Regions from separate parts of the Lysinibacillus sp. NPDC056959 genome, predicted to be linked through region 2. Evidence: a T-box and tRNA genes for the amino acid it is inferred to sense, from the RefSeq annotation. Region 2 holds a T-box; the other holds one or more tRNA genes.
The links. A T-box is a leader RNA that pairs with one kind of tRNA and senses whether it is charged. The one in region 2 lies ahead of argS (arginine--tRNA ligase), so its partner is inferred to be a tRNA-Arg.

Region 1: it has a tRNA-Arg gene. The T-box ahead of argS (arginine--tRNA ligase) is inferred to sense a tRNA for this amino acid. The anticodon was not compared.

What each region holds. Positions count from the first base shown of each region.
Region 1 covers NZ_JBHURE010000036.1:2,731-18,450, forward strand. Annotated here, with positions in the region: gene ACFTQ7_RS23235 (alpha/beta hydrolase family protein) at 1-599, opposite strand, end outside; gene ACFTQ7_RS23240 (TPM domain-containing protein) at 1,130-1,870, opposite strand; gene ACFTQ7_RS23245 (LemA family protein) at 1,870-2,451, opposite strand; gene ACFTQ7_RS23250 (spore coat protein) at 2,664-3,278, shown strand; tRNA gene ACFTQ7_RS23255 (tRNA-Arg) at 3,709-3,783, opposite strand; gene clpP (ATP-dependent Clp endopeptidase proteolytic subunit ClpP) at 4,223-4,813, shown strand; gene ACFTQ7_RS23265 (HPr family phosphocarrier protein) at 5,145-5,402, opposite strand; gene whiA (DNA-binding protein WhiA) at 5,498-6,445, opposite strand; gene ACFTQ7_RS23275 (gluconeogenesis factor YvcK family protein) at 6,520-7,494, opposite strand; gene rapZ (RNase adapter RapZ) at 7,499-8,392, opposite strand; gene ACFTQ7_RS23285 (8-oxo-dGTP diphosphatase) at 8,402-8,869, opposite strand; gene trxB (thioredoxin-disulfide reductase) at 9,400-10,344, opposite strand; gene ACFTQ7_RS23295 (tetratricopeptide repeat protein) at 10,511-12,034, opposite strand; gene hisIE (bifunctional phosphoribosyl-AMP cyclohydrolase/phosphoribosyl-ATP diphosphatase HisIE) at 12,125-12,742, opposite strand; gene hisF (imidazole glycerol phosphate synthase subunit HisF) at 12,739-13,500, opposite strand; gene hisH (imidazole glycerol phosphate synthase subunit HisH) at 13,494-14,126, opposite strand; gene hisB (imidazoleglycerol-phosphate dehydratase HisB) at 14,123-14,722, opposite strand; gene hisD (histidinol dehydrogenase) at 14,727-15,720, opposite strand, start outside.
Region 2 covers NZ_JBHURE010000006.1:141,206-156,925, reverse strand. Annotated here, with positions in the region: gene recQ (DNA helicase RecQ) at 1-289, opposite strand, end outside; gene ACFTQ7_RS09955 (TcaA NTF2-like domain-containing protein) at 298-1,425, opposite strand; gene ACFTQ7_RS09950 (DUF6434 domain-containing protein) at 2,235-2,795, opposite strand; gene ACFTQ7_RS09945 (MFS transporter) at 2,911-4,083, opposite strand; gene argS (arginine--tRNA ligase) at 4,257-5,930, opposite strand; T-box leader at 6,036-6,255, opposite strand; gene ACFTQ7_RS09935 (FAD-dependent oxidoreductase) at 6,603-8,483, opposite strand; gene ACFTQ7_RS09930 (hypothetical protein) at 9,414-9,728, opposite strand; gene ACFTQ7_RS09925 (serine hydrolase domain-containing protein) at 10,734-11,681, shown strand; gene ACFTQ7_RS09920 (ABC-F family ATP-binding cassette domain-containing protein) at 11,960-13,564, shown strand; gene ACFTQ7_RS09915 (MFS transporter) at 13,659-15,002, opposite strand; gene ACFTQ7_RS09910 (AMP-binding enzyme) at 15,045-15,245, opposite strand; gene ACFTQ7_RS09905 (TetR/AcrR family transcriptional regulator) at 15,542-15,720, shown strand, end outside.

The DNA of each region.
Region 1 (15,720 bases), on a different contig from region 2:
TCATTCATTTTCTTTACGTACACATTCGAACGATTTTTCCACGCAGAGTTATAAGTAATATAATTTCCGTCTGGTGAAAGTTGATAGCCGACGCTTCCAGGGTTTTTCATGAAATCTTCTACAGAAATTTCTTTCACGCCTTTATTACTGACAGCGTTTTTCACATTTTTAGCGTTGTTTAAAATTTTGACCGCATCTTGTTTAGTAATCGTTTCACTATTCGAAAGACCATTAAATAAACCAAGCTTATTTGCTTTTTCTTGATACTCAGCAAGTGTTGCTTCTTTTTCTTCTTTATTTAAAGCTCTTACTAAAATACGTGCCACTTCATCACGTTTAATATTGCCACTTAAATCTTTTAATTCTGCGCCTTTTACCCAAGTATCAATGATTTCCTGACGCATTGTCTCAGATCCATGCTGGAACGTAAGGGCTGTTACCGTTAAATCTAAAAACTCCTTAGCAGATAGACGTTCCTCTCTTACTTCTACTTGACTGCTAGTTTCATTGGACGCGCGCACTTCCTGCATAGATACAGGAATGACAGCAGATGTCGTTAAAATAACCGCTAATGATGCTGATAAAAATCTTTTTTTCAAAATGATTCCCTCCTATTATCAATTCGCGTTATACACTTTTTTGTCAATACATTGAATTTATACCAACTTATGTATGTTCGTCAATTTTCTGATCCACTAGATTAAAAGGTATGAAAACGATTCATACATGAGTAGATAAACGGTATATATATATATATTCGTCATCATAGGTGCAAATAACTGATGACAGAACGAATTCCCCATTACTTTTTGTAAAACAGTGATGATATCCTCTTGATCGTGTTGAGCAAACAATGGCCAACCTACTCCCTGCCTTAGCATTTAAGACATTCTTATCCTTAGTCAAATGATAAAAACTTCCTGCTTAGATACAGGAATAACAGCTGATGTCGTTAAAATAACTGCACATATTGCTGATAAAAATCTTTTCTTCAAAATGTTTACTCCATATCAATACAGTTATATTGTTAGCACTTTTAAACCAGTAAAGAAGTGAACTACAAATGAGTTCACTTTTTAAATATAATATTCAATCGCCTCAGCATTATTCGTTTGGAATCGGAAAGAAGTTAAAATTTTCGACTTGCTCCACCACCAGCAGATGAGCCTCCTCCGAATCCGCCAAAGCCACTTCCTCCAGAGCGACCACTGCCAAAGCCACCTGGATAACCGCCACGTCGACCCGAACGAGGCCCTCCCCCTCTACCGCTTGATACAACAATAACTATGATCACGATTAAAATAATTATCCATGTAGGCATTCCTTCATTGTCAGTTGTATTTCCAGGCACCTCTCCATCCCAATCGTACTCTTGCGCGACATTTTGAAATACTTCCGCGTACGTTGCTTTAAATGCCTTATCCATATTTTCAGCACCTGCATTTGGATAAAACGCATCATCTAAAATGCGCCCCAGTTTGCCATCTGGTAATGCCCCTTCAAGGCCTTGGCCTACCGCGATCACAACATCATTATTGCCTTTTCCCTGCCCAAACGTTGCTAAAATTAACACACCATTATTTTTTTGAGCATCACCAATACCCCAAGAGCGAATCATTTTTGTAGCATACATTTTTGGTTCTTGACCATTAATATTATCTACTGTTACGACCATAATTTCAGCACCTGTACCTTTATCTAGCTGCTCTGAGTAACGATTGAGTTCTTCCTCCACAGAGGCAGATAAAACATTTGCAAAATCATGAATATACGTATTTTCCATCGGCGTTGGCATTGCGGCATCTGCTGTTCTAATAGTTAAACTAAATATGAAGCCAACAATAGCAAGTTGGGTCATCAACCGTTTCATTATTGTTTACCTGAACCGCTAAAATCTATAGATGGTGCCTTTTCAGCACCGGCAGCAGCTTTAAAGTATTCCCTCTGTTCAAAACCAAACATCCCAGCAATTAAATTGCCTGGGAAACGTTTGACTGTTTTATTAAAAGCCTGCACTTCATTGTTATAGTCTTCTCGGGCAACAGCTAAACGGTTTTCAGTCCCCGCTAATTCATCCATTAATTGACGGAAGTTTGCATCTGCCTTTAAATTCGGATAATTTTCTACAACTACTAGCAATCGACTAAGTGCTCCATTCAATGCATCATTGGCAACCGCTTGCTCCTTTGGACTTTGAGCATTTCCCATTTGTGCACGTGCGTCTGCAATGCTAGCGATAACCTCTTTTTCATGGTTGGCATATCCTTTTACAGATTCTACTAAGTTCGGAATCAAATCGAAGCGACGTTGTAGCTGATTTTCAACTTGAGCCCATTTCGAATCAACGCCTTCCTCGGCAGTTACAAGGCTATTGTATTTTGGTATAAATAGTAAGGACAATACAACTAAAATAATAACGATAATTCCGATAGGTCCAAATATTTTTTTCAACTTTAAAACCACCTTCGCTTTCTTTTAGCTATCACTCAAAATCAGAAATACTATTTATTTTGATGATGAGCTATTCTTTTCATTACCACTAATGTGCAACAAAAAAACATCTCTATTCTACATATATGCAAACGCATCAATACCGTATGAAATTTGTCTAACGTGCCATACTTAATATGTAACAAAACTATGATATATAGGAGGCGCTTTTTTTGACACAATCGTTTCAAAATGAATCATCAAACCAAACATCATTCAACCAGCAACAAAGCCTAAATCATGGTGGACATGAGGTAATGGACATGCATGAAACAATTGGAGAAATCATTGCTGGAATGAATCAATCCATCTTTTTACGTCAACATGTTAAGGATCCGGAGTTACTTAGCATTTTGGATCGCCAATATAATTTCACATTAGGTATGTATAACACAATTGTGGAATCATTTAAAACAGGGCATGATCCTACTGTACCTACGGGACGCTATCAAATGGAGACAGGAAATGATTTTAAATATGGATTAAATCCTGGCCAACCTAAAAAGCCTATGCAAAATGCAAGCGAGCTCAACGACGAAGCAATCTCTGGCTTCCTATTAGGTGCTCAAAAAGGGGCAGCAAAATGTATGACTGCTGCCGCAACTGAAACTACAAACCCTGTAGTTCGACGAGTTGTTGCTGATAGTATTCCCAACTGCATCGAAATGGCATACGAATTATCTATTTACCAAAATATGCATAGCTACTATCAAGTACCACAATATTCTCAACAAGATATGCACACGATGCTTAATTCGTTCGACACAACAACAAATCCCCTACATTAATAATAAAAAAACAAGAGCAGTCCCATATGTGATGCATCATCACAAGGGGCTGCTCTTATTTAATGAACTATAAATTTTCCTCGCTCGTTTTGCGGATTACAAAAAGCTTCTCTCTTCGACCACTAGCCAACACGATCTCTAACTCCACAGTCAAAACCCATTACACATGTTACTTTTTTGCAAAAAAAAAGAATCCCCTCAGATAGGATTCTTTTTTTCGACTAGTTTAACTAGTCTTCACGTACAGTATGTTCACTAAAAAATAATTTGGAGTTGTTGCTTTTTTGAAGGTTTGAAAGGAACAGATACGGGAATAATGCCTACTAGGTAATATTCCCATTAATTTCCCTCTCTTTCTCCTCTAAGCAGGCTGCTAAACTACTTATTAGGAGAATTCGAGTTATAAAAATATATTAAATAATCAGTAAAATGGCGCCCTCGGAGGGAATCGAACCCCCAGTGCAAGAACCGGAATCTTACGTGTTATCCATTACACCACGAGGGCAATTGAGCACAAAAAAAAAGTACCCACTAGGCTTAACAAAAAGCATGATGTAGATAATCCTCATTTGAAGCATACCTGACAAAATAGTGTACTGTACTTTAACTTATGACCTTATTCATTATACAAACGTATTGCTCATAATTCAACTATAGAATGTAAAACATTTAAACTTTTTTTATCTTCATACAGTAAGTGTCAAAATAACTAGTAAATAAAATGCAGCCACCATTGTACGTCACGCACTAGAAAGGAATTTAATGTACGGGCTTCAGGCGCATCATTTATCTACGTAAAGGCGAAATTATTTTAATTTATTTCACTTTAACAGGGTTAATATTTGACCTTCCCTGACTATAATGTGTATGATAAGGATACAGCTGAATACGATGGAAGTTTTCAGCAAAAGTATTCGAATTTAGTTTTCTAAGGAGGATTTAACATGAATTTAATTCCTACAGTTATTGAACAAACAAGTCGTGGTGAACGTGCGTACGACATCTATTCACGACTACTAAAAGACCGTATTATCCTATTAGGAAGTGCAATTGACGACAACGTTGCTAACTCAATTGTTGCTCAACTCCTATTCCTACAAGCAGAAGATCCAGATAAAGATATCTTTCTTTATATTAACTCACCAGGTGGATCAATTACTGCCGGCATGGCAATTTATGACACAATGCAAATTATCAAGCCACAAGTACAAACAATTTGTATCGGTATGGCAGCATCTATGGGTGCTTTCCTACTTGCAGCTGGTGAACCAGGTAAACGTTTCGCATTACCGAATGCTGAAGTAATGATTCACCAACCACTTGGCGGTGCACAAGGTCAGGCGACTGAAATCGAAATCGCTGCAAAACGTATTTTATTCTTACGTGAAAAATTAAACGGTATTTTATCAGAACGTACAGGTCAACCACTTGAAGTCATTGCAAGAGATACAGACCGCGATAACTTCATGACTGCTGAGCGCGCAAAAGAGTACGGCTTAATCGACCAAATTATGGATCGCAACGACCGTAAATAAAAAAGACGAAAGGCATCTAAGGTTTATTCCTGAGATGTCTTTTTTTGTTTGCTTTGATGGGTCTACCCTGATTCGGCTCTTCTTTCCGACGCTTTGACCTTTCTCCCATCGCTCCGACTCCGACTCTACTCCCTATGACTTCAATCTTCCTATCCCTCATCCTATCCCTCATGTCGACGATCGATACAGGATAACATTGGCCTTCATTTTAAGTTATACAAATATCCAACAAAAATAGGACTTGCTTTTTCAATATGAAAGCGCAAAAAAACTGCCCAATATGTAATTTTTACCTCTTGGACAGTTTCTGCATTATGCATTATGCGTTTTATTAATCTTCTTTTTCAATTAGGGCTGCTAATGCTGTAACCGCTTGCTCAGCATCGTTACCATCACCGCTAAGGACAACTTCTGTTCCTTTTGCAATGGCTAAGCTCATAACACCCATAATGGATTTAGCATTTACTTTTTTCTCGTCTTTCTCAAGAAAGATATCTGCGCTAAAGCGATTTGCTTCTTGTACAAATAGCGCTGCTTGTCTAGCTTGTAGTCCTAATTTTAATTTTACATGGACTCTTCTCTCGGTCATTCTTAAAACTCCCCTTTACTACCGTTCATCTTATTATTTTTATATTACCTTACTTACTAGCAAAAGAACAACACGTACCTGAAAAGTATGAAAATTTAGCCACCAATTTTTTCGCCACTTCTTAATGCATCGGCAATCTCATCAATTTTACGTAATCGATGATTGACACCTGATTTACTAACCGTTCCACTTGATACCATTTCACCAAGTTCTTTCAGTGTTACATCTTGATATTCTACTCGTAATCGCGCTATTTCACGAAGTTTTTCTGGTAATTGATCGAGACCTATTGAATTTTCAATAAATCGGATGTTCTCTACTTGACGTAATGCGGCACCTATTGTTTTATTTAAGTTCGCTGTTTCACAGTTAACAATACGATTAACACTATTTCTCATATCTCGTAATATGCGGACGTCTTCGAACTTCATCATTGCTTGATGAGCCCCAACAATATTAAGGAAATCGGAAATTTTTTCAGCTTCTTTTAAATAAGTTACAAAGCCTTTTTTTCGTTCAATTGTTTTTGCATTTAGCTCAAATTCATTCATCAAATCCATTAAAGCCTCGCCATGTTCTTTATATAATGAATAAATTTCTAAATGGTAGGCTGATGTTTCTGGATTGTTGACCGAACCTCCAGCTAAAAATGCTCCTCGTAAATATGCTCTTTTTTGGCCACCCTTTTTAATGAGCTCCCGAGAAATAGTATGATTAAATTGAAAGTCGTCTGAGATGATTTCTAAATCAATTAGTAGCTCACGCGCACCTTCTCTAACACGGCAAATGTATACGTTATTTTTTTTCAAACGCATTTTTTTTCTAACAAGCAACTCTACATTATATGGATATAGCTTTTTCATAATCGTATAAAGTCTTCTTGCGATTGCAGCGTTTTCGGTTTGTACGTCTAAGCTTAACTGCTTATTAGCGAAAGATAATGAACCATTCATACGAATTAGGGCAGATACTTCTGCTTTCATACAATGATTGTCCGCTTCTATTTGAGTTAATTCCTTTTTCGTTTCAGAAGCAAAAGACATATCACGCCCTCCTTTCAACCTTTTGTTCTATGTATATGCCATCTTATCATATACAATAAGCGCTTTATAATTCACTAACTTTTTGCCTCATAGATTTTTGCATAATCTACAAGCCATTCCGCAACATTTGCCGCATTATGACGAACCGTTCCATCAGGACGAATCGTGGCAATATCTCGTTGAATAACCTCTAATCGCATGCTTTCGAGCTTGGCAACGTCGAACGTTACCGGCTCAGCACACTCTTCCTTATAAAGCTCTTTTACAGGATAAGGAAGCTTTACATCATTTACTAAAATAGAATCAATGAAGGCGTCTCCAACATGGTCATATATAGCTTTCACATGATCACCTGCTGTATAGGAAATGGTTTCACCTTTTTGAGTCATTAAATTACAAACGTAAATTTTTCTTCCTTTTGCCTTTACAACAGCTTCTCCAATTTCTTTTACAAGAAGGTTTGGAATTATACTCGTATATAAACTTCCCGGACCAATTAAAATATAGTCGGCACGATTGATTGCTCGAATAGCCTCTGGTAGCGGTTTCACGTTTTCAGGCACTAAAAAAACTCGATTAATTCGTTTTTTAGCCAAAGGAATTTTAGATTCACCTTCAATGATAGACCCGTCCTCAAGTTCGGCATGTAAATTTATCTTTTTATTAGCTGCTGGTATGACGCGGCCATGCACCTTTAAAACTTTTCCCATTTCACTAATAGCATGGTTAAAGTCACCAGTAATATCTGTTAAAGCCGTTAGCATTAAATTACCTAATGAATGACCACGTAAATCTTCCGATGCTAAAAATCGATATTGAAACATTTGCTCTACAAGCGGCTCAACATCCGATAACGCTGCGATAACATTACGGACATCACCGGGTGGTGGAATATCATAGTCATCTCGTAAGCGTCCTGAAGAACCACCATCATCTGCTACTGTAACAATTGCAGTAATATCAAATGGGTGGTGCTTGAGGCCTCGCAGCAGGGTAGAAAGCCCTGTGCCACCACCTATTACAACAAGCTTTGTTCGCTTCTTTCCCATTTACTCAATCCTTTCTACGATTGATGTCACGATGCGCAATAACAGTTTTTTCCTTCCCAGCTAAATATGCTCCGAAATATTCCGCTAATGTTACTGAGCGATGCTGTCCTCCAGTACATCCAAAAGCAATAACAAGTTGTGATTTGCCCTCTTGTCTATAAAGTGGAATCATAAATTCAAACAAATCCGTAAGTTTTTGAATGAGTGTTTGCGTATCCTCAAGTGCCAGCACATAAGAAGATACCTCAGTTTGTAATCCTGTTTTATGACGTAACTCCTCTACATAATATGGATTTTTTAAAAAACGGACATCAAACACTAAGTCGGCATCGATCGGCATACCATGTTTAAATCCAAAAGACATAATATTTACTGAGAATATATTATTGGCATCATTTGCAAATTCTTTTGCGATTTTTTCACGTAGCTCTTTTGGCTTCATATTGGATGTATTATAAACAAATTTAGCGCGCCCCTTTACTTCCGATAAAAGATTACGTTCTCGTTTAATGCCATTTAATAGCAATCCATTTGCAGCCAAAGGATGTGCACGTCTTGTTTCCTTATAACGTCTAACTAACGTTGCATCATCTGCATCTAAAAATAAAATTCTTGCAACTATATCGCCTTCTTTAAGCATATGGTCGAGGGCGCCAATAAGAGAATCAAAAAAGTCGCCGCCACGCATATCCATGACAGCTGCTATACGTGTAATATTTTTACCCGAATCCCTTAGTAGGGTTAAAAATGTTGTGAGTAACGCTGGTGGTAAATTATCAATACAGTAATACCCTAAATCTTCAAAGCTTTGAATAGCTACTGTTTTCCCAGCTCCAGACATTCCTGTAATAATAACTAATTCATGTTTACCTTTTAGGTCTTCAACCACCACTGTCATGCAGCTCCTTTAGTGTTCTATTGATATTTGTATTTTCTCATGAAGTAATTCAAAATCAGTCGTATATTCAAATGTACCGTACTGAATGCCTGATTGTGAAATAGCAAATTGTAAATTTGTTCGATCACCTTCAGCCATTGGCAAATGTTTCAAGTCCTCTACTGGGTGCCATGCGAGTTTGCCTTCTCTAGTTTCTTTAAACGGTATGCCTTCTATATCCTTTGCAACAAACGTATAAAGCATCCATTCGTCCACTACCTCGTTGTTTTCTTTAATAATCATTGTATAAACACCCTTTAAATGAGCATTTATAGGTGTGACATTTGTTTCCTCTTTAAATTCACGTACAGCAGCCTCATAAATCGACTCACCGCTCTCCATTTTACCGCCAGGAGCTACGTACCAGCCACGTCTCGGCTTCTGAAGTAATAATACTTGATCGTCTTTTATGGCTATTAAATTTGCAATTCTTTGCATAGGCACACCTCTAATCACTTTTACGTTCTTCCTTTTATTATAGCAAGACTAAACAAGGTTTGTCCTCAATTCTAAACTTTAGGCGCATTGCAATTTTAACTTCACCGATACATGTATGGAAACCTATTTTTCAACCTTTATTCAAGCATATGAAACTCCGCCACAAAAAAATTCAAAATTTCCGCTTACAACAAAAATAGGTTGCTCCACCTTATTTGGCGGAAACAACCTACTCAACAAAATAAAAGGGGGATTGCTAATTACACTTTTTATCTTACACCTTTTATATGTCATTCAAGTTACAACTATATTAAGACCGTATTAAAATTGTATTTTTTTCCTTAAAAACTAATCAAAGAGAATCATCACCATAATGTGGGGTTGATGTCCGTTCCGGCTGGGCGCTTTCCTGGAGGCGTCCAGCCTGAACTCCAATCGACTTGTTAACAAAGTGGTATACGTTTTAACAAATGTCATCCACAACTTTTGGTGATGATCCATTCAAAAACAGATTTTAGGAGTGTTCAATTTTAAGCATTAATTTTTTCTAATAATTCTTCCACATAATGCTGTACCGCTTGTGCTGCAATACTTCCGTCACCTGTTGCTGTAACGATTTGACGAAGTGATTTTTCGCGTACATCACCAGCTGCAAAGATACCTGGTACTGTTGTTTCCATATTTTCATTTGTCAAAATATAACCAGCATCATTTAAAATTCCAAGAGACTCGAATGGTTTTGTTAATGGAAGCATACCAATGTATACGAATACGCCATCAGTAACAAAATCAGATTCTGCACCATCTACAGTTGATTGTAATGTTACACTTCCAACTTTACCATCAGCTTCATTGATTTCTTTGACTGTTGCATTCCAAATGAAATCGATTTTTTCGTTAGCAAAGGCCCGATCTTGGAGAATTTTTTGTGCGCGTAATTTATCACGACGGTGCACAATTGTTACTTTATCAGCAAAGCGAGTTAAATAAACGCCTTCTTCAACAGCAGAATCTCCGCCACCTACGACAACAAGATTTTTCTGCTTGAAGAATGCACCATCACATACTGCACAATAGCTGACACCACGGCCTCCAAGTTCTTTTTCGCCAGGCACGCCCATTTTTTTATATTCCGCACCTGTAGAAATAATAATTGCTCGAGTTTTATATTCTTTAGCACCTGATTTTATTGTTTTATATTCCTCACCATCAATAATTTCAGTTACATCGCCATATGCATATTCTGCACCAAATTTCTTAGCATGGTCGAACATTTTTGTTGATAGCTCAGGCCCTAAAATTGTATCAAATCCAGGATAGTTTTCTACTTCTTCTGTATTCGCCATTTGTCCGCCAGGGATCCCACGTTCAATCATTAAAGTTGAAAGGTTGGCACGTGATGTATAAACAGCCGCAGTCATACCAGCCGGACCTGCACCAATTATTACAACATCATAAATTTTTTCTTCTGACATAATACTTCCCCCTAAACAAATACTTTTTTACCTTCATTCAGTAGGTGCGCAAACACCTACTGAATGAAGGTAATGCCTCGGACGCAGCCAAGACTCAATTGATAATAACTTCAGTATGTTCATCGTATGTGAAAGTAAAAAGTTATTCAACTATGTTGCTCACAGTCTAATTATTCGTACTTGGTAAAAACATTAAAATTTCATCAATGTACTTCGATAAAGTTGACACGGATACTCCGTATTGCTGAGCTATCTCTTTTTTTGTCACCTTAAGATTACGAGAAGAGCGGAATAAATAGTCATTTGCTCCTGCAATAGCCGCTGGATTTGTGAAACGATAATTGTTTATCAATGCTTGCTCACAAAGTACAAACCACATTTGGAACATCGGTGCAATTAATGTCGTCAACTTACCATACTGTTCAAGTAAAGTTTCGGACACACTTACTGCTCGTATAAAGCTAGCCTCTACTTTGTTTTTCATATCAAATTGATGTCCTAGTGCATAAGCTAGGAACAGCTTTTCATACGCATTACATTCGTCAACATCTATCCATTTGGGATGTGCGATAATTTCCTGTTTATGCGCTGTACAACTTAGTAAAAATAAACCAAATATGCGTTCACTTGTATAATCGCTCTCCAGCTTCTCCACAATATAATCACGGTCGTGTTCTAATGCATCCAGTGAATACGTGTTTTCTTCTTGACGCCAAGGTTCAAAGCCTTCTTTTTCAGGATCTAGCTCAAGTAGTTGCTCCCATGCACTCTTTGATATTTCTTCATGTCCTGAGAAATAAGCTGCATGAGATAACCAAAAGTAAAAGCCAGCATCGCCTACATAGCCTCTTTTTTGCATGCTACGCAACCATTTAAATGCTAATTCATATTGTCCAACGAGCGCTAATGTTGCACCCAACTTATAGCGATGTTCCCATAAGTATGGCTGAATTTTCACAAGTACTTCTAAAAGATCTTTTAAATCTTCTTCATTTTTTTCATAGTACGCGATAACCGTTAAATTACATAGCGCATGTAAATTCCCTTTATTTTCACGTAATACAGTATTTAGAAGCGCCTTCGCCTGTTCTGCTTCACCAACATAAAAATAGGCAAGGGCTAAGTTGTTATAAGCTGACCAAAAATCCGGTCTATCTTCAATTAACTCTTCTAGCATATTAATAGCTTCAGGGAAATCTCCCTTTTCCATACAACGTCTTGCTTGCTCCTGCCGATATAAATCTTCAGCAGAACCTTCAAGCTCTTCAAAGTCATCCTGCTCAAAATCAACAAAGTCTAATATTTCAGCAGCTTCATCAGCATAAGCACCCTCTGGCTCTATTTCTAAATATTGCTCTGCAAAGCGTTTAGCATCATGTATAATACCGATACATCCTGAAACCTCTGCCATGTAAAAAATAATTTCTGGATTTTCTTTATCTATCTGATAGGCACGACGAAGAAGATCATACGCTTCCTCGAAACGTTGACCCTCTAACTCTACTATCGCTAACTGCAATAAAATCATTGGATCATCAGGACTTAAATCAACTGCTCGCTGTAAATATTTATAGGCTTTATTCATTTGTCCGCTATTCATTGCTTGAATTGATTTTTTATAATAATAGTCGCCTGTTGGAATGAACGACACTATATTCGTTTGATTCTCTTTTTGACGTTTCTTTTCCAATACATTTCCTCCGAAACAAGAAATAAGGAACGTATCATACGTTCCTTTACACAGTAACTTCTATTATAGCATACAATAAGCAATATGCCGTTATTTCTCCTCATGACGTTTTTCTAACACATGTAACACGTCATAAACACTTACTTTTTGCTCTTGTAGTAACACGAGTAGATGATAAATTAAATCGGCAGCCTCCCATTTTACTTCTTCTGTATCGCGATTTTTAGCACCTATAACAACCTCAGTTGCTTCTTCTCCAACTTTTTTACAGATTTTATCGATTCCTTTATCGAATAAATATGTAGTATACGCCCCTTCTGGCATTTCTTGCTCACGTTTCGCAATAACATTGGCAAGTTTAGAAATAATCTCAACAGATCCGACCTTGGCATTTTGCTGAATAATTTCTGTAAAGCAAGAAGTTGTTCCATTATGACAAGCTGGGCCAGAAGGAATTACTTCCACGACTAATGCATCACCGTCACAGTCCGCTTTAATTGACACAACTTTTTGTGTATGGCCACTAGTTGCTCCTTTGTGCCAGAGCTCTTGACGTGAACGTGAGTAAAACCATGTTTCTCCCGATTCAAGTGTTTTTTCAAGCGACTCTTTATTCATATACGCTACAGTTAGTACTTCTTTTGTATTCGCATCTTGTACAACTGCAGTGACAAGACCTTTTTCATCAAATTTAATGCTGTCCATCATCTTACTGCCACTCCTTTTTCACGTAAGTACTCTTTTACTTGTGCTACACTCGTTTCTTTGTAATGGAAGATGGATGCGGCAAGTGCTGCATCTGCATCGACATCTTCAGCTAACACCTCGTAAAAATGGTCGGCATTCCCTGCACCGCCACTTGCAATAACAGGAACTGTCACAGCTTCTCTCACAGCTTTTGTTAAGGCTAAATCAAAACCTGATTTCTCGCCGTCCTTGTTCATACTCGTTAATAAAATTTCACCAGCACCTAAGCGAACCGCTTCCTTCGCCCACTCAGTTGCCTGCCATGATGTTTTATTTCGTCCTCCATGCGTATAAACCATCCATGTAGCATCTTCCTCACTAAAGCGAGCATCAATAGCGACAACAATACATTGTGCGCCAAAAAAATCAGAACCTTCTTTAATCAGCTTCGGTCGCTCTAAAGCAGAAGTATTCACGGATACTTTATCAGCACCTGCACGTAAAATGCGTTTCATATCATCTAATGTACGGATTCCACCACCTACTGTGAATGGAATGGCTAATGTAGCTGCAGTTTGTCGGACGACATCAACCATCGTTTCACGGCCTTCATGTGATGCCGAGATGTCTAGAAACACAAGCTCATCTGCCCCTTGCTCATCATAAAACTTCGCAAGCTCTACTGGGTCACCTGCATCACGTAATGACACAAACTGTACACCTTTTACAACACGTCCTTCTTTCACATCAAGACATGGAATAATGCGCTTTGTTAACATGAGGCCACCCCCTCCAACCACTGCTTTAATAAATACACACCTAGTTCACCTGACTTTTCGGGATGGAACTGCATGCCCGTAATAGAGCCATTTGCAACAATGCCAGGAACCTTAATACCATGGTAATTCGCATAAGCGACAAGCTCTGTTTCATCAATATCGGTCGCATAAAACGAGTGCACAAAATAAACATGCCTTGCCGTCCCTTCGCCCTTTAACCATGAAGGACGCTTTGTTACTACGAGCTCATTCCATCCCATATGCGGTACTCGGTACTTCTGCCCTGCGTTGTCACCACTAAATCGTTTAATGCTTCCTTTAAAAAAGCCCAAACCCTGCGTAGTGGTCACTTCTTCACTTTGCTCAAATAATAATTGCATGCCTAAGCAAATTCCGAGAAGTGGTCGATTTTCAGCTTTCACCTTCTGTAAATATCGATTTAAATTCGTTTCAGCTAAACGTTTGATGGCATCTGGAAATGCCCCAACACCAGGAAGCAACAGCGCATCTGTTGCATCTAGTTCAGTCTCGTCAGATGAGACAATAACCTCACAGCCAAGTCGTTTTAAGGCTTGTTCAACACTAAATAAATTCCCCATTCCATAATCAATAACACCTATTTTCACGTTAACAGCCCCTTAGTCGATGGTACACCTTTCACACGTGGGTCAATTTCCACCGCTGCATCAATGGCACGTGCTAACGCTTTAAAAATTGCTTCGATAATATGATGAGTATTTTGTCCATAAGGTACGATGACATGAACATTCATCCGTGCCTCAAGTGCAAACTTCCACAAAAATTCATGCACTAATTCAGTATCAAAACTACCGACCTTTTCCTTCAAAGGTGGCACACGATATTCTAAGTGCGGACGATTCGAGCAATCTACAACGACCTGTGCAAGCGCATCATCCATGGGCACAAATGCTGTCCCGTAACGCTTTATTCCTTTTTTATCACCGAGCGCTTCACGGATAGCTTGGCCTAAAACAATTCCGAGGTCTTCTGTTGTATGGTGATCGTCTATATAGGTATCACCGTTCGCTTGTATCGTCCCATCAAAAAGCCCATGTTTGATAAATAGATCAAGCATGTGATCCATAAAGCCAACACCCGTTTTAATATCCGCCTTTCCTTCACCATCTAAATCGATAGCTACCGAAATTTGTGTTTCATTGGTTGTACGTTCAACTTTTGCATATCGTTTCTTTTCTGTCATAGTACTACTCCTTTTCCCATCCTCGCGATTCGACTGCACGCGCATGACCTTCTAAGCCTTCCATTCGTGCCAGACGTGCAATTTTCGGTGCATTTTCTGCCCAAGTTTTTTCACTATAAAAGACGATGCTCGATTTTTTCACAAAATCATCAACGTTTAAACCACTTGCAAAGCGTGCCGTGCTATTCGTTGGTAGAACATGATTAGTCCCCGCAAAGTAATCACCCACTGGCTCTGAGCTATAACGACCGATGAAAATACCGCCTGCATGTCGTACTTGTTCAGCTACAGCCTCAGCATTTTTTGTGACAATTTCTAAATGCTCAGGTGCTAGCGAATTAATCGCATCTATGGCATCTGCCATCGTTTCAGCCACATAAATGGCACCAAAGTTTTCTATCGATGCTCGCGCTACCTCTTCACGCGGTAAAGTCGTTAATTGCTTCTCCACCTCATCAGCTACTTTTTTAGCCAATTGCTCAGAAGTCGTTACTAAAATGGCACAAGCCAATTTATCATGCTCCGCCTGTGATAAAAGATCGGCTGCGATTTCATCAGCAAATGCTGTGTCATCTGCTATCACCGCAATTTCACTTGGGCCTGCAATCATATCAATTGCTACCTCACCAAATACTTCACGTTTTGCTAATGCTACAAAAATATTTCCCGGACCTGTAATTTTATCAACGGGAGAAATTGTCTCTGTACCATATGCAAGAGCCGCAATCGCCTGAGCTCCACCGATTTTGTATATTTCTTCTACCCCTAAAATATGCGCTGCCGCAAGTACACCTGGAGGTAATTTTCCATCGCGACCTGCGGGAGATGTCATAACAATGCGCTTGACACCAGCAACTTGTGCAGGAATCACGTTCATCAAGACCGAAGACGGATATGCTGCTGTACCACCAGGAACATAAAGACCTACTGCATCGAGAGCAGTAATTCGTTGTCCAAGCCATGAACCATCTGCAAGCTCCATGCGATAACCTGAACGC
Region 2 (15,720 bases):
CATTCACTTCTTGCACGGTTAATGTACTATTAATATACGCCGCTGGAATATTTGCAGCACGTAATGCTTCTACCTGATCTTGCATCAAAGAAATCAAAGGGGATATGACGACTGTAAGGCCATCTAGCATGAGCGCCGGAATTTGATAGCAAATTGATTTACCTCCGCCAGTTGGCATCACACAAAGACTTGATTGACCTCGTAATGTTTGTTCAATAATTGGTTCTTGTCCATCGCGAAATGAATCATAGCCAAAATGATGTTGTAGCATTTGTCTTGCTTGCTCCATCCAACTTTTCACTCCTCAGTTGTTAGACGAATAAGCTTATACTCGCCCTGTTCATTTTTATTTATTTCATATACCATCATAGAGTTTGCAAGTGCCTCTTGGCCAGCAGAATTTGTTAGGACATATTCTGTTTTGGCACGAACAATAATATTTTGTCCTTCCATGCTGATATTTTTTATCGTCGTATCGGAAAAATATATTTGCGCTTTTTTGGAAGCGTAATAGGCAACCATATTATCCAGGGTGCTTTGTAAATCGTTTGACCCTACGAAAGAATTCATGACACTTGCATCTTGAACCTCAACAGCTGCTCTTAATTGCTTATGAAATGTATCTAAAAATAGCTTTATTTCATCGGTATTAAAAGCAAAAATGTTCTTTCCATATTGATCAATTGCTTGCTGGACGGCTTCCTTATTACCCTGTTCTATATACGGATACAAGTTTTTGGCTTGAGTTAGTCTATTACTTGGCTTCATGCCACCTTCACACCATTCATCCAATAACATCACAATATCTTTAAATGGCAATATATACGGCTGTGATCCACCGTTTTCCTTACGTTTAAAATAGATGCCCACAAGTTTGCCATTCTCTGCTTCTAGAACAGGACTCCCTATACGTGTATTTTGATTTGCATCTATGTAATAAGCTGCTACACTGTCACTATATTTTTGAATAGTGTGTGGTAAACTATCGACATAAACAGCTAACTGATCTAATTCCTCATTATAAACGGTCGGTACCTTTACCGATACGTTATAGGAAACTTCTAAAATGGCTATATTATAAGCTGTCGATAAATAGTGAACTTTGGCTTCCTTCAGTTTATCATTGTTAAATTGTACAAGCGCAGTTGGCTTTGAAGCGACGAGCGCCCCATTTGTCACAATATAAAGTTTACCATCCTCTTTTTTTACAATAATCCCTGCACCGATTCCGTTCTCCCCAACTACTTTTACTTCCGGAACAATTTTTTCTTGCTGCTTCGTCACAGCCTTTTCCGATTTCACATCACTCTTTTTACTTTGAACTACCTCTGCCAATGTTTCATTGCCACAGCCGGTTAAAAGTAAAGTTGTCGCTCCAAGAATGAGCATCTTTTTCCACATACGTTCACCAAAACTTTCTATCATTCAACTATGCCTTGGCATAATTGCGTCCGAAGGCTTTAACTTCTTTCAGTGGACGTGCTGAAAAATAACTTCAACCCGTATTCATCTCATCACCTATAGAGGTGGCAAGTTTCATTACTGAAAGTAAGTTAAACATCTTTCTATTCTATCATAAACAAGGTTACGCTACGTTTCAAGTTTACATAATAATATTATTATTTTAAATGTAATAATAAAATTAGGCTCTTGTCCTATGTTCAATTCGTTCTACCTATAAAAAACGACTCTTTATTATCTTTGCTATAGAAAATAACTTATCGTTTGCAGTTAAATTGATATAAAAAAAGATGCCTCCCCGCTTCAATTACTGAGCTTGGAAGACATGTTGAGTTCAAGGTAGCTGAAAAAAGAATTTATTTTTAGTAGATCTATTTAAAGGTTTTTCGACGAGTGAATCGGAGACAATGTAGTGTGTCTTAAAAGAAGTTATATCGTTTTTATGTTGATGTAAAGGTGGTTTTGAAGAAGACACCTCAATTAGATATGGATTAAAACCAAAATGACGTTTCAGTTGAATATCTTTAAATAGTTTGAAAGATGAAGTAATCATAATTAGGGAGAATGGTCGATTACAATAAATCCGAGAAGTTAATTACTATTGAGGAATTTGTCTTGTTTAATGGTGCCGATCTTTCATTCTGGTACTAACTATGATAACCCGCTATTACTTTATTTACACGGTGGTCCCAGTCCCCATCTAGAAAATAAATGGTAGGCTTCTCTTAAAAAATTATGTATCATTCCATATACTGAACACCGTAAACTAATTATTAAGTTTTATATTTATTGTTTCCAGGTAGTTTCTTGATTGTATTCCATGCTTCAATCGCTTCTTCACGACTTTTCCCTTGGTTTTCCGGGTCAGAAAAAAAATCACGGATGAATTGATTATATTCAAATTGGGGTGCAATGTTTTTCTTGTATGAAGGGTCTTTCTTTCGTTCCTCCTCTTTATTCCAAGCATCTACGACATCACGATAAGTTTTTCCGACATTGTTTTTAAAATAGTTTTGGATATAGGTTGAAAAATGAAATTTTGGGAGTACTGTCTTAAAAAACGCCCTTACATTTTGACTACAACGATGACTTTCGGTAATGACTGTATCAAGACGTAAGTCTACTTGCTGTTCTATTTTTTTCGCTTTTGATTTTCTGACAGGCTTCTTAATCTCCCCTGTCTGTAGAAATGTTTCAATCCTATTGGCAATCTCTATTTTAGAACCAGAAGCACTTATTCCGTTTTTTCTACAAAAAGATTGCAATTCTTCCTTTAACCAATAAAAATCGTTAAAATTATCTACACTTATATCTTTCGTTAGTTTAGGTCTCATAAAATATACCTCCATTTTACTCCTTCCACATTATAGAACAATAGTTCCTATTTGGCAAAATCAATCACGAAAACAGCAAAAAAAACATGCGCGTACATTTGCGCATGTTTCCACATTATTTTTTTTTAAGAAAAATGATAGTAGCTATAATGCCTAGCATTAAAGTGATAAAAATTGCATAAGTAAATGTATGATTACCCGTCACATCATAGCAATAGCCAATCAGTATAGGGATAATGGCGCTTATCATGAAGCCGCCTGAAAGCACCATAGATGACCAGCTATTTGCTTCCTCGTCATTTCTTGCCTCATCCAAAGGTAGTAATAAACCGATTGGAAATAAGCCGCTTAAGACAATACCTATTATGAATACCGCAATCCATAATAAAGCCCCTGAGCCTACCCATAGCAACACAAAGCCAAAAATGCCAAAGACCCCCAAGGAGAAGAGCCAGCCGATTCGACTCGACCATTTTTCCATTAATATAGGGACCAAAATATTCCCAATCATTTGTACAATAGACATAAATGTTAGCATAGTACTTGCAGCGCCAAGGGAAAAGCCTTTATCCTGTAACATCGGTGCTAACCAGGACATCATGGAGAAGAACAAAGATGTTTGTAAGCCAAAGTAAATTAAAATGGTCCAAGCACGGACATTTTTCCACGGATTCCGTGCTACTTTTTCTGTAAATACAGCTGTCTCTGGTAGCTCTTGATTTTGTATTGTCAGGATCCATATACATAGAGCAATAATAGCAAGTATTGCCCAAGAGCCAAGTGCCATCGTCCAGCTCTCATGAAAATGATTATAAAATGGTAATGTTAGTGCCGCACTCAGTGTTGCACCTGTTCCTATTCCAAATGAATAAATACCAACCACCGTAGTAAAACGACTCGGGAATTTTTTCTTAATATAGGCATTTAATATAGGTCCTATCAGTGCAATGGCAAATCCTGCCGCAAAGCTTGTGACTACAAGTAGTACATAACTTTCTTTTAAAAAGCGTAGACCATTTGCTATTATTAGGATGATTATTAAGAGCGTAATAGCTGTTTTTGTTCCAAGTTTTCTTTGTAATGGGACTGCGAATGGTGCAAAGAGTCCCATACAAAACACCGGAATAGATGTTAAAAAGCTCATTTTCGTATTTGATATATGGAGTGATTCTAAAAGTACATTAAATAGTGGTCCTATTCCTGTGACTGCTGGGCGCATATTGAGCGCAACTAAGAAAATACAAACAACCACAAGTACCATGGAAACACGCCTTTGCTTTTTCTCCATACTTTCTAAAAACCTTCTCTCTAATTATGCGGTTAAAAATTCAACGAAATTTGATAAGACCTTTGAATTCTCACTATACTCTTTTACCATTTTTTCTAGTAACGGTCAATTTCCACAGCTATTACTAGTTGCAAGATATAGCTAGCACGATGTTGTAGACACACTAATCATACTTACATATTTTTAGGTGCGGCAATGCCTAATAATGCCAACGACTCTTTTAACACAATGGATACACATAGACAAAATGCTAATCTTAATTTTATTTGGCTGTCATTGACCAATACTTTATTTTGCGCATAATATTTATTAAATTGACGCGCTAATTGTAAAGCGTATTTAGCAATTTGTGATGGATCTGCTAGTTCAAAGGCGTTAGCAATTACTTTCGGAAACTGTTCGAGTAATAAAATAACAGGCCATGCTTGCTCACCTAATGGTTCGAGTGATACTTCATAACTTTGTGCATCTGCTTTTGCCAAAAGAGATGCGATACGTGCATACGTATATTGAATATATGGCCCTGTTTCACCTTCAAAATTCATCATGTGCTCAATAGAAAACTCAATATCATGAAGACGATCATTTTTCAAATCATTAAAAATGACCGCTCCTACACCAACCTGTTGTGCGATACTCTCTTTATGCATTAGATTTGGATTTTTTTCCTCGATATTTCGCTTCGCCGTAGCAATTGCTTCTGTTAGTACATCTGTTAATAGAACGATCTTTCCTTTACGCGTCGACATTTTTTTACCCTCTTTTAAAATCATCCCAAAAGGTACATGCTGCAAGTCTTTTGCCCAATCATACCCCATCTTTTCTATGACCTTAAATAATTGGCTAAAATGAAGTGACTGTTCATGCCCTACAACATAAAATGATTTTTTAGGGTCATATTGTTGTTTACGATAAAAAGCAGCTGCTAAATCACGTGTAGCGTAAAGCGTAGCACCATCAGTTTTGGTTATTAAGCATGGAGGCATATTGTCTATTTCAACGACATGAGCACCCTCGGATTTCACAAGCAGTTCTTTTTCTTCCAATTCCTTAACAACAGCAGCCATTTTGTCATTATAGAACGCTTCTCCAGCGAATGAATCAAAGCCAATTCCAAGCAATTCGTAAATGTTTTTGAATTCTTCGAGTGATGCATCTCTAAACCATTGCCAAAGAGCTAACGTCTTTTCATCCCCATCTTCTAATGCTTTAAATGCAGTACGTGCCTGTTCATTCAGTGAATCATCCTGCTCCGCTTCTTCATGGAATTTTACATAAATTTTCAGTAGTTCCTCTATTGGGGCAACTTCAATCGTCTTTTGATCTCCCCATTTTTGATAAGCGACGATTAATTTACCAAATTGCGTTCCCCAGTCACCCAAATGATTAATGCGAATTGCTTTGTAGCCGTTTTTCTCGGCGATATTAGCCAAAGCATTACCGATCACTGTTGAACGTAAATGGCCCATAGAAAAAGGCTTCGCTATATTAGGTGAAGAAAAATCTAGCACTATATTCCCTTTTGACTCTTGTTGAGTCCCGTATAAATTTTTCTCTTTTACAATTTTGCAAAGAACTAGTTGAGTTATCGTTGGCTGATGATAAAAAATATTGACATAACCACCTACTACTTGAACTTCTTGTATGAAATCGCAGCTTATATTATTTTTTATGTCGGACGCGATAGTGTGAGGGGATTTTCTTAGTTTTTTGGCTAACGTAAAGCACGGGAATGCCAAATCCCCTAATTCTAATTTTTTTGGTTTCTCCAGTAAATTTTGAATTTCAATAACTGACAGCACATTATTTAATGCCACAGCTATACTTTTTGCAATTTGTGTATTCATATTCATTCTCCTCCCGTTTTCTTGTAGACAAACAAAGTGTCCGGATTTTGAATTGTGCGCGCACAATTCATACTAAATGAAGATAAAAAAAGCCCTCGTCTCTAAAATAGAGACGAGAGCATAATTATCCCGTGGTACCACTCTAGTTGCCATATAATATGACCACTTTCCATTGTTAACGGGGTGACTCCCCGATATTCTCTACTACTAATTCGAGAACCTTCTCCAAAGTGCGTTTCATTTATAGCTCCTGCATTAGGCTCACACCATCCCTAATTCGCTTTCCAGTAACTCCATAAACTACTCTCTTTATCATCGAATTTAACTTCTTTCAGCTGAAGACTCCCCTCTAAAGGTGGTGAGTTGAATTAAGATTTAAGCTACTTTTCAACAGATGTTCAACACCAGCTGAAAAAAGTTAAAGCCTCCGGCGGTTGTCACGGGATCGGAAAGGAGTTCTTTGTGCAAGCACAAAGCCGATTCCTGACGCAATTATGCCGAAGCATAATTGATCTGTAATTTCAAAATATTTTACAGGAGTTCCTTTTTTTAGTCAACCGTCTTTTGATTTTTAAATAATTGAATCGATTCCAATGGAGCACTTAAGGTGATAGAGCATATTACGAATACATGAATGCCATAACTATAAGGAAAAGGAACATTCCCCACTAATTAGTGGGTATGTTCCTTTTCTGAATAATGGATGACATCAGCCATTATGGCATACAACTCTTTTAATTTTAGTTCCTTGTTTTCTGTTAATCTTTTTGCTAATTTTTCACTGATAATCCCTTTTTCAATCAATACATCCCAGTTGTTATCACTTGACTTACCTACTAATACTTCCGTCAAGAATTCTGCAACTTCATCTCTTTTAATTGGGCTTTTTTCTTTTTTAGCTACTTTATAGATAACGACATCCAGCTTATCCTTTAGCTCGTTCATTTTCTCTGGACTAACACGTTGAACGCCCTCTTTTAGCATTTTCGCAAATTTAATCTTTGTTGCTGTATCTTCAACATTTAAATCATTCGAATAACCACCGACAACGAGACCGTAATTGATTAAAGTTTGAATAGATTTATCATACCATTCACCTTTATAAGGATAATCCATCTCAAAAGGATCTACAAAGGCTCCTTGTTTCTTCAAATCTTCCCGTAAAGTATTGATGAGTTTTTTGTCCTTGCTCAATGCTCTAAAGGTTACGTCTTCTTTAATCGCTAATGCTGCTGCTGCTCCCGCTGCTTCACCTGTCACCATACCCGTTGGAACGACACGTGCACTTCCCGCTGCAAGTGATGAATAACCTGCAGAACGACCTACAACAAGCAAGCCATCGATTTCTTTCGGCACTAAAGATCGGAAAGGAATGGCATATTGTTTTGGAGCTGAAATAACATATCCATAATCATGAGGCGTTTGCGCTTGTACATCAACTGGATACGCAGCTACGCCAATGCTATCCCAATGATCACTATTCTTCCAAACATCAGACATCGGTAATTGGTATTCTGCCCAAATATGTCTTGTTTCGCGGACGTATAGTTCCTCCGGATAACTCACAACTTCTGCATTTTCAAAACCAGGAAACTTCTCATGTAAATATTTTAAAATATGTTCAGTCTCTTTCTTTCCTTTTTCAATTGCTTCCTGTTTGGAAAGTTCATTCAAACCATCGATTCCGAAAATTTGTAAAGCATTAATATAATATTCATCATCTACTTTTGCTAAATTCAAGCCTCGTAATCTCGTACCTTCTTGTACTGGCTTATAGTCATCATGAAGCTTTGTAAAGCCCCACATAACTGAATCATTTAGGTGAGCACCACCAAAAGTATTTGAGTTTGCTTCTTTTTTCACCTTATCCCAATCAACATTTTTTAAATGTAGCATCAAGGTAACAGCCATTCTCTTATCCTTAATACCAATATCTTCTCCACCCATGAAAAATGGAACTTTTGACATTGTAGCAAAATCAGCATCTTGTGTAGCATCAATGAATGTCTTGCCTTTTACAATATACGTACCATATTTATTTTTTAATTCTACTGATGTTAGCTGATTTGAATCAAGGCCGGCATTAACAACTTCTGTTTGAACAGAAAGCGTTAAATTCGGTTCTTCATCGACAAGCTTTTTAAAGGCAGCCTTCGCATCTATAATTCCAAAGGCATCTTTCCCTCTAACTAGGTCGTGCCATTCTTTAAAAATACCCATACTGACTGGTCGTTTAGAGTCATTTCGAGGTATATCAAGGAAATTGAGCATTCCATACGTAAATAACCCACCTAATTCCTCACGCTTTTCTACTAAAAGTGTTTTTGCACCATTACGAGCTGCTGAAACTGCAGCAGCAACTCCTTCTGGCTCTCCACCAATGACTATTACATCATATTCGTCATTTATCGTTTTCGGAATTGGTTTTTCATAGTTTTTCACAAGTTTTTTATGTGCCATTTCACTTCTAATATCTGTTATAAAATAATAACTTCCTATACCTAGTACAATTACTACTATTAATATGGCTGATCTTATCAAGCCCTTACCCATAACATACCTCCAATAGATAAAATTTCCATATGCATCTCTTGTTTATAATCATGATCACCTTTTGAAAAAGTTGACATGACATATTTATATAGTTATTAACTGTTTTACATTTCAACGTGAGTTCGTAGCAAACCTAATAGGTCTTTACAGTCTAGGTACTTTTCAAAATAGTTTTTCATACAGTAGATAAAATTGAATCCCACTAACATAACTTACCTTGGTGAGTTCAAGGGTTTTCATTTCCTATAACAAGTGGTACCATTTTTGGACGGCACGGCATGAAAATATGATGAAATAATAGTCTTCTACTGACAGTTACCTATACTGATATTCGTAGTGGTAAATCTTTGGGGTTGGAATAGCAGCAGAATATCAACTTTAAGAACTAACCAAATGCATTTAACGCATATGCAACAATAAATATGTATGTATAATCTAAAACAAAAAAAGATACATAATCATTCTAGCGATATTGTAGCAATGAAGCAACTACAACCTATTAAATTGTTGTAGGTCTTTATGATTGTTTTTTCATTTTCCGACAGTAATCTCCATTTTAAGAAATATAAAGGGCAGTAAGGTAATGAAAACCTTCGATTAAGAAGGTGTGCTTTGGAATCTCCCCCTTCTAAGAGAAGCGAAATTGGAGTAGTTCAATAAATTATCATTTTATATTCTATATCATAATCTAATAGAAAGTATGAACGCGTTTTAAAGGACAAATGTGTAAATGTATGTGTTCTATCGCAAAGCCATCCACCTCCATCATGCTTAAGCTTTTGATACATAGTTAGTTATTACTGTCCATTTGCCCACCAAATAAATCTAATTCCATTACTTCTGAATACGCCAAATCACTCCCACTAATGACATGTCTGTATTTCTTGTAAAATAGAAGCAAAGCCCTCCTCAACACGGAAGGCAAAAGACTTATTTTTTATTTTCTAAATAATTACAGAAAGGACAAAGATGATCTCTATTTATAAAAATAGCACTGAACATAAATGACCATGGAATATCATCTGTACATCTTTCACATTTATCATAATAATAAGGTAATAAACCATTTTCTATAAAGACATGCCATTGTTCATCTGATAATCTTCCCGGTCCGTTTTTTATGGCAAGTATCGATATTTCCAACACTTCACCATCGTCAAATCTATTTGTACTAATTAGTTTCTCCACATAAAAAGTGAATTCAGATGGTTCACTTACTATTCTTTGTTTTAGCTCTCTATGCATAAAAACCCCTCTAAATTAAAGAAATTGAAAAAGACCAAGTCTCATTTTTTCGAGTACCTGGAATAAATCTTTCTTACTAAATACTTTCGTTCACAACTATTTGGATTTAATCATCCATTTGTTTAAAAAGCATTTCTACATTATCGTAAAAGCTTAAATAAGCGTCATGTCCTCAATTACTACATGTTTATGCATTATCAACCCTTTCTAATTCATCCGCCAATGCCTCATTATGCTTTGCGTTTGCTACTCATAAAGACAAATGTTAAAAGAATAAATACAAATAAAAAACCCTTAAAAAATGTATCTTTAATAATATATATTTTTCATTCCATACCATTTTATTCAGATACAAATTCACACCTAGTTAGGCTGTTAATGACCTGTTTAGTCTTCCAATGTACTTCATAGCTTATAATTGACGCTAAAACAGCCACTGAACTTCCTCAGGTAACACCTTGGATTGTTCAATAGTTTGTATTACTTCTTCTAAAATGTTTATAACTCTTTCTTTTTCTACAATGTATTGTATTACATATTCCCCTGCGTAAATATTATATGGTATTTCAGGGATAATTTGTATAAAATAAAAAAATAGAAATACGAATTAATCTATCCCTCAGTGTGTATGTAATTATCCGAGTGTAATACTCATACCGTTTGTTTTATTTATTTGTCAAACGATCTATCGTTCATCCTCTTACTTTTAAATAAGCCGTTGTCTAACTTACCCAAAAAGCTTACATATTTTAAAAAATTTCTTCACTGATTCAAGATCATGATTAATTGTTATTTTTTTTGCGTGTCAAATATCGTCTAATAAGTAGGAAGTTTTTAAAAAGCTATAGAGAAATAGATTGCGAGGTATATATGAATAAATCATTAAAAATTTCTTCAATTATTATTCTTGTTATTGTAGTCGTGTCTATAGAAGCTTTGCTATTATTTGGACGTAGTAACCATAGTAATTTATCTGGAAGCGTTCCTGAAAAAATCGATTAATATTTGATAAATGAAAAATTTCAGGGTACTGTCCTAATCGCTAAGGAAGATGAAGTTTTATTTTCAAAGGGTTACGGACTGGCTGCCACTGATTTACCTAATAGCCCAAGCACGCTCTTTCAGATGGCTTCATTATCTAAAACATTCACAGCAGTAGCAGTCATGCAACTAGTAGAAAAGGAACTTCTAAACTTAGATCATCCAATTTCGCAATACTTTCCAGACTTTCCGAATGGAGAAACTATTACAATAAGTCATCTACTAAGTCATAGCTCGGGAATTCCGGACTATCTAAAGGAAAATTTTGATTACAGTAAAGAATGGAATCCAATTGATATTGTAAATACCGTTAGTGATTCTGAATTAGAATTTACCCCAGGTAGAAGCTTTAGTTATAGTAATACTGGTTATGTGATGTTAGGGCTTATTATTGAAAAAGTCAGCGGACAGCCCTATTCAAATTATATAGAAGAGCATATTTTTGAGCCGAGTAAGATGATTAATTCTATGTTTACAGTTCCGGATGATTTACCGAAAGCGGAAGGTCATATAGAGGGGAAAGTCGGACCATTAATGCATAATTCTGCAGCGTATGCAGCTGGGGATATCATTTCTACAGCTGTAGATTTAGAACTGTTTGACCGAGCCTTGCGTAATCATGTATTGATAAGTAAAAAATCTTCTCAGCTGATGAGTATGACCCATGCTAAAAAGTTTCCGTATCAATACGGATATGGTTGGTATACTCAAGATGTCATGGGGAAAAATGCTGTTGGGCATCCAGGAGGATATCCGAGTGGTTTTCGTCATTATGTTACACGGCTAAATGACGCAGAATTAACAGTGATTGTTCTTAGCAATGAGATGACGGTGAATTCAAAAAAAATAAACCGTCACCTTACATCCATCGTTCTTCAGCAGCCAATTTGGATATGGGAAGAGAAACTTTAATGATAAAAGCCTTTTCTCAAGTTTGATTTAAAATAATTTAGTGAAATAAAGCCTTTCTCACTAGAGAGGGCATTATTTCATAAAACCTGTTCTTTACATTTGAGATGATTAAATACATAAAAAAGTATATGTATTCACTTTTTATTAACATTATCCCCACTCTTATCCCGCTCAAATATTTGACAATACATAACCAAACGTTGATTTAATAATGTTTATAGACTATGGTACATATTTCATGATATACTAGTGCCATTGTGAAAAAAGGAGGAACTTGCATGATTCAAGTAAGTAATGTAGGTCTTCGCTATGGCGATCGTAAACTATTTGAAGACGTAAATATAAAATTCACACCAGGGAACTGCTACGGTTTAATCGGTGCAAACGGTGCTGGTAAATCAACATTTTTAAAAATTCTTTCTGGTGAAATTGAAGCGCAAGAAGGACACGTATCAATGGGTAAGGACGAACGTTTATCAGTTCTTAAACAAAACCACTTTGAATACGATGAATTCAATGTATTAGATACAGTTGTTATGGGGAACAAACGTCTTTGGGAAGTAAAATCTGAAAAAGACGCTATCTACGCTAAAGAAGACTTTTCTGATGAGGATGGCATGCGTGCTGCTGAATTAGAAGGTGAATTCGCTGACCTAAATGGTTGGGAAGCTGACTCAGAAGCAGCAACATTATTAAACGGGTTAGGAATTGGCGACGAGCTTCACTATATGCTAATGGCTGATCTTGAAGGTTCTGACAAAGTCAAAGTATTATTAGCACAAGCTCTATTTGGTAAACCAGACGTTCTATTACTAGATGAGCCTACCAACCACCTTGACTTAAAAGCAATTCAATGGTTAGAAGAATTCTTAATTAACTTTGAAAATACGGTTATTGTCGTATCCCATGACCGTCACTTCTTAAATAAAGTGTGTACGCATATCGCGGATTTAGACTTCTCTAAAATCCAATTATATGTTGGTAACTATGACTTCTGGTATGAGTCTAGCCAATTAGCACAAAAAATGATGGCAGACCAAAACAAGAAGAAAGAAGAGAAGATTAAAGAGCTACAAGCATTCGTTGCTCGTTTCTCTGCGAACGCTTCTAAATCAAGCCAAGCGACTTCTCGTAAGAAAATGTTGGATAAAATCGAGCTTGACGACATTAAACCTTCTAGCCGTAAATATCCATTCATCAACTTCCAAACTGGACGTGAAATCGGTAACGATGTGTTAACAGTGGAAGGTCTTACAGCAAGCAATGAAGGCGAAACACTATTTAAAGATATTCGCTTTTCAATGAACAAAGAAGATAAAATCATTTTACTTGGTAATCCAATGGCCAAAACAGCTCTTCTTGATATTCTAATGGATGAAAGAAAAGCAGATGCTGGTACGTTCAAATGGGGCGTAACAACTTCTCAAAGTTACTTCGAAAATGATCACGATAAATACTTCGAAGGTTCAGAAAAATCATTAGTTGAATGGTTACGCCAATATTCTCCTGATGATGAAACAGAAAGCTTCTTACGCGGCTTCTTAGGTCGTATGTTATTCTCTGGTGAGGAAGTAAAAAAATCACCTTCTGTACTTTCAGGGGGAGAAAAAGTACGTTGTATGCTATCTAAAATGATGCTTGCTACAGCAAACGTTGTTTTACTAGATGAACCAACGAACCACCTTGACCTTGAATCTATTCAAGCACTAAACGAAGGACTTATGCGCTTCAAAGGTGCGATGCTGTTCACATCTCATGACCATCAGTTCATTCAAACAATTGCGAACCGTGTCATCGAAATCCGTGAAGACGGCACAATTTTAGATAAACTATTAACTTATGATGAATTCCTTGAGTGGAAAGATAGCCAAGGCTTAAGCTAATTTTAAAAGGGTTCTCCTATTCAAAAAGGAGAACCCTGTTTTTTTATTGCTATAAAACACACTTTTGCTTTCCTTGTAAAAATAATGTCCACGATTACTTTGTCGATGTTGTCATTGCCACTTCCACTTGAGTATCTGACAGTCGTTCATTTTCCTGTACTTTCTCGACAGTTTCTTCATATTGAGTGATTATCCGTGTATCAGGCGAAAATACTGCAAGTAGCAGTGATAGTAGAAGCCCGGCTATCATCAATCCACCAAATAAATACGGTGAAGCCCCATACTCTGTTGCTAAAGAAGTCCATAGCATTGGTCCAAAACCGACGATTGCTGCAGCGATTTGATAGCCAAAGGATAGCCCCGTATAGCGAACATTCGCTGGGAATAATTCAGAAAAGAACGTACCTTGCGTCGCGAAAATGGCTGCCCATACGACACCAAGTAATACGACTTGTAACATAAAGAAATACGTTGAACTAATCGGAATCATCACGAAATAAGGAATTGCAAGCAGTAACATTGTAATAAGGCCACCGATATAAATTTTCTTACGTCCTATAAAGTCTGAAAAATAACCAACTAGTGGAATTGTTACTATCATTGTTGCGCAGCTTATTGTTAAAGCAAATAATGCGACATCCCTTGTGTAGCCAATATACGTCGTCGCATACACTAAAATAAATGACATTAAAAATACATTAAAGAATCCGTCCCCTATTTTTAATCCAATAATGCGGAAAATGTCTTTTTTGTTATATTTAAATACTTGGACAATTGGTATCTTTGCTAGTTCACCATTGTCTTTTTTGCGTTTAAATTCAGGTGTTTCTTCAATCCCACTTCGAATCCATATCGCTATTACGATTAAAACTGCACTAAATAGAAATGGTAAACGCCATCCCCAGGCCATAAATTGTGCTTCAGTCGTTAATGAAGAAATAAGTGTAAAACTAAATGTCCCTAAAACTAAACCGATTGGAACACCAAGCTGCGGAATAGAACCAAAAAAGCCACGCACACCTTTTGTAGCCGATTCGGTAGCTAGTAACACAGCACCTCCCCATTCACCCCCAAGTGCAATCCCTTGAATAAGTCGCAAAATGACTAATAGCGTTGGCGCGAGTAACCCTACTTGCGCATAGGTAGGTAATAAACCGATCAAAAAAGAACTACCGCCCATTCCAATTAACGTGAGCATAAGCGAGGCTTTCCTTCCAACACGATCACCCATATGTCCAAAGATTAAACTTCCAATTGGTCGTGCCGCATAGCCAGCTCCAAACGTAGCAAATGCAATTAAAATCGAAATTACTGGATTAGTCGATGGGAAAAATAGCGTTGTAAAAACTAATCCTGTTGCCGTACCATACAAATAAAAATCGTACCATTCAATGATTGAGCCTGCTAAACTTGCTACTAATACTTTCACATTTTTCATATAGCCCCTTCTCTCTACAGTCAAATTTTTATTTCATTCGCTTTACCTAAAAATAGCGTTACGTAAAACATGCTTTTGAATTTTGCCGACTGGTGTGCGAGGGAAATCTGTCACAAATTCAATACGATCCGGCACTTTAAATTTTGCGAGACGTTCCCGACAATGTGCAATCAATGCCTCTTCACTAATTGCAGAGCGAGTAAACATGATCCCCTTTTTTAATGCACAGCTTATGAAGTGCATTACTAAAGCGCATAACTTCCTGATAAAAATTCCCATTATTTTTTTCGACATACATTCCGTTACGATCCTCAAACCGAATAAAATTTTTTTCAGGCTGTTGCGCAACTCTCTCCCTTAAAAGATCCATGATCTACACCCCTTTTGAAATAGTTTCATAGACTATAGTCTGTATATTAATCGTCAAGATAAATAGTTGTCAATATTATTTCTAAAAATTCAGAAAACAAGTTAATTACATGAACGAGTATTATGCTAAAGTTAAATAGCAAATCTAGCGGAAATTAGGTGATGTAGAAATGAAAATGACAAGAAAACAACAGGCTCAAGAAACGAAGAAACATCTATATTTAACAGCCCTTACATTGTTCCAAACGAAAGGCTTTGATCAAGTAACGGTTGATGAAATTGTTCAGCAAAGCAACAGTTCAAAAGGAGCATTTTATGGTCATTTCTCTTCAAAGTACGATATTTTCCT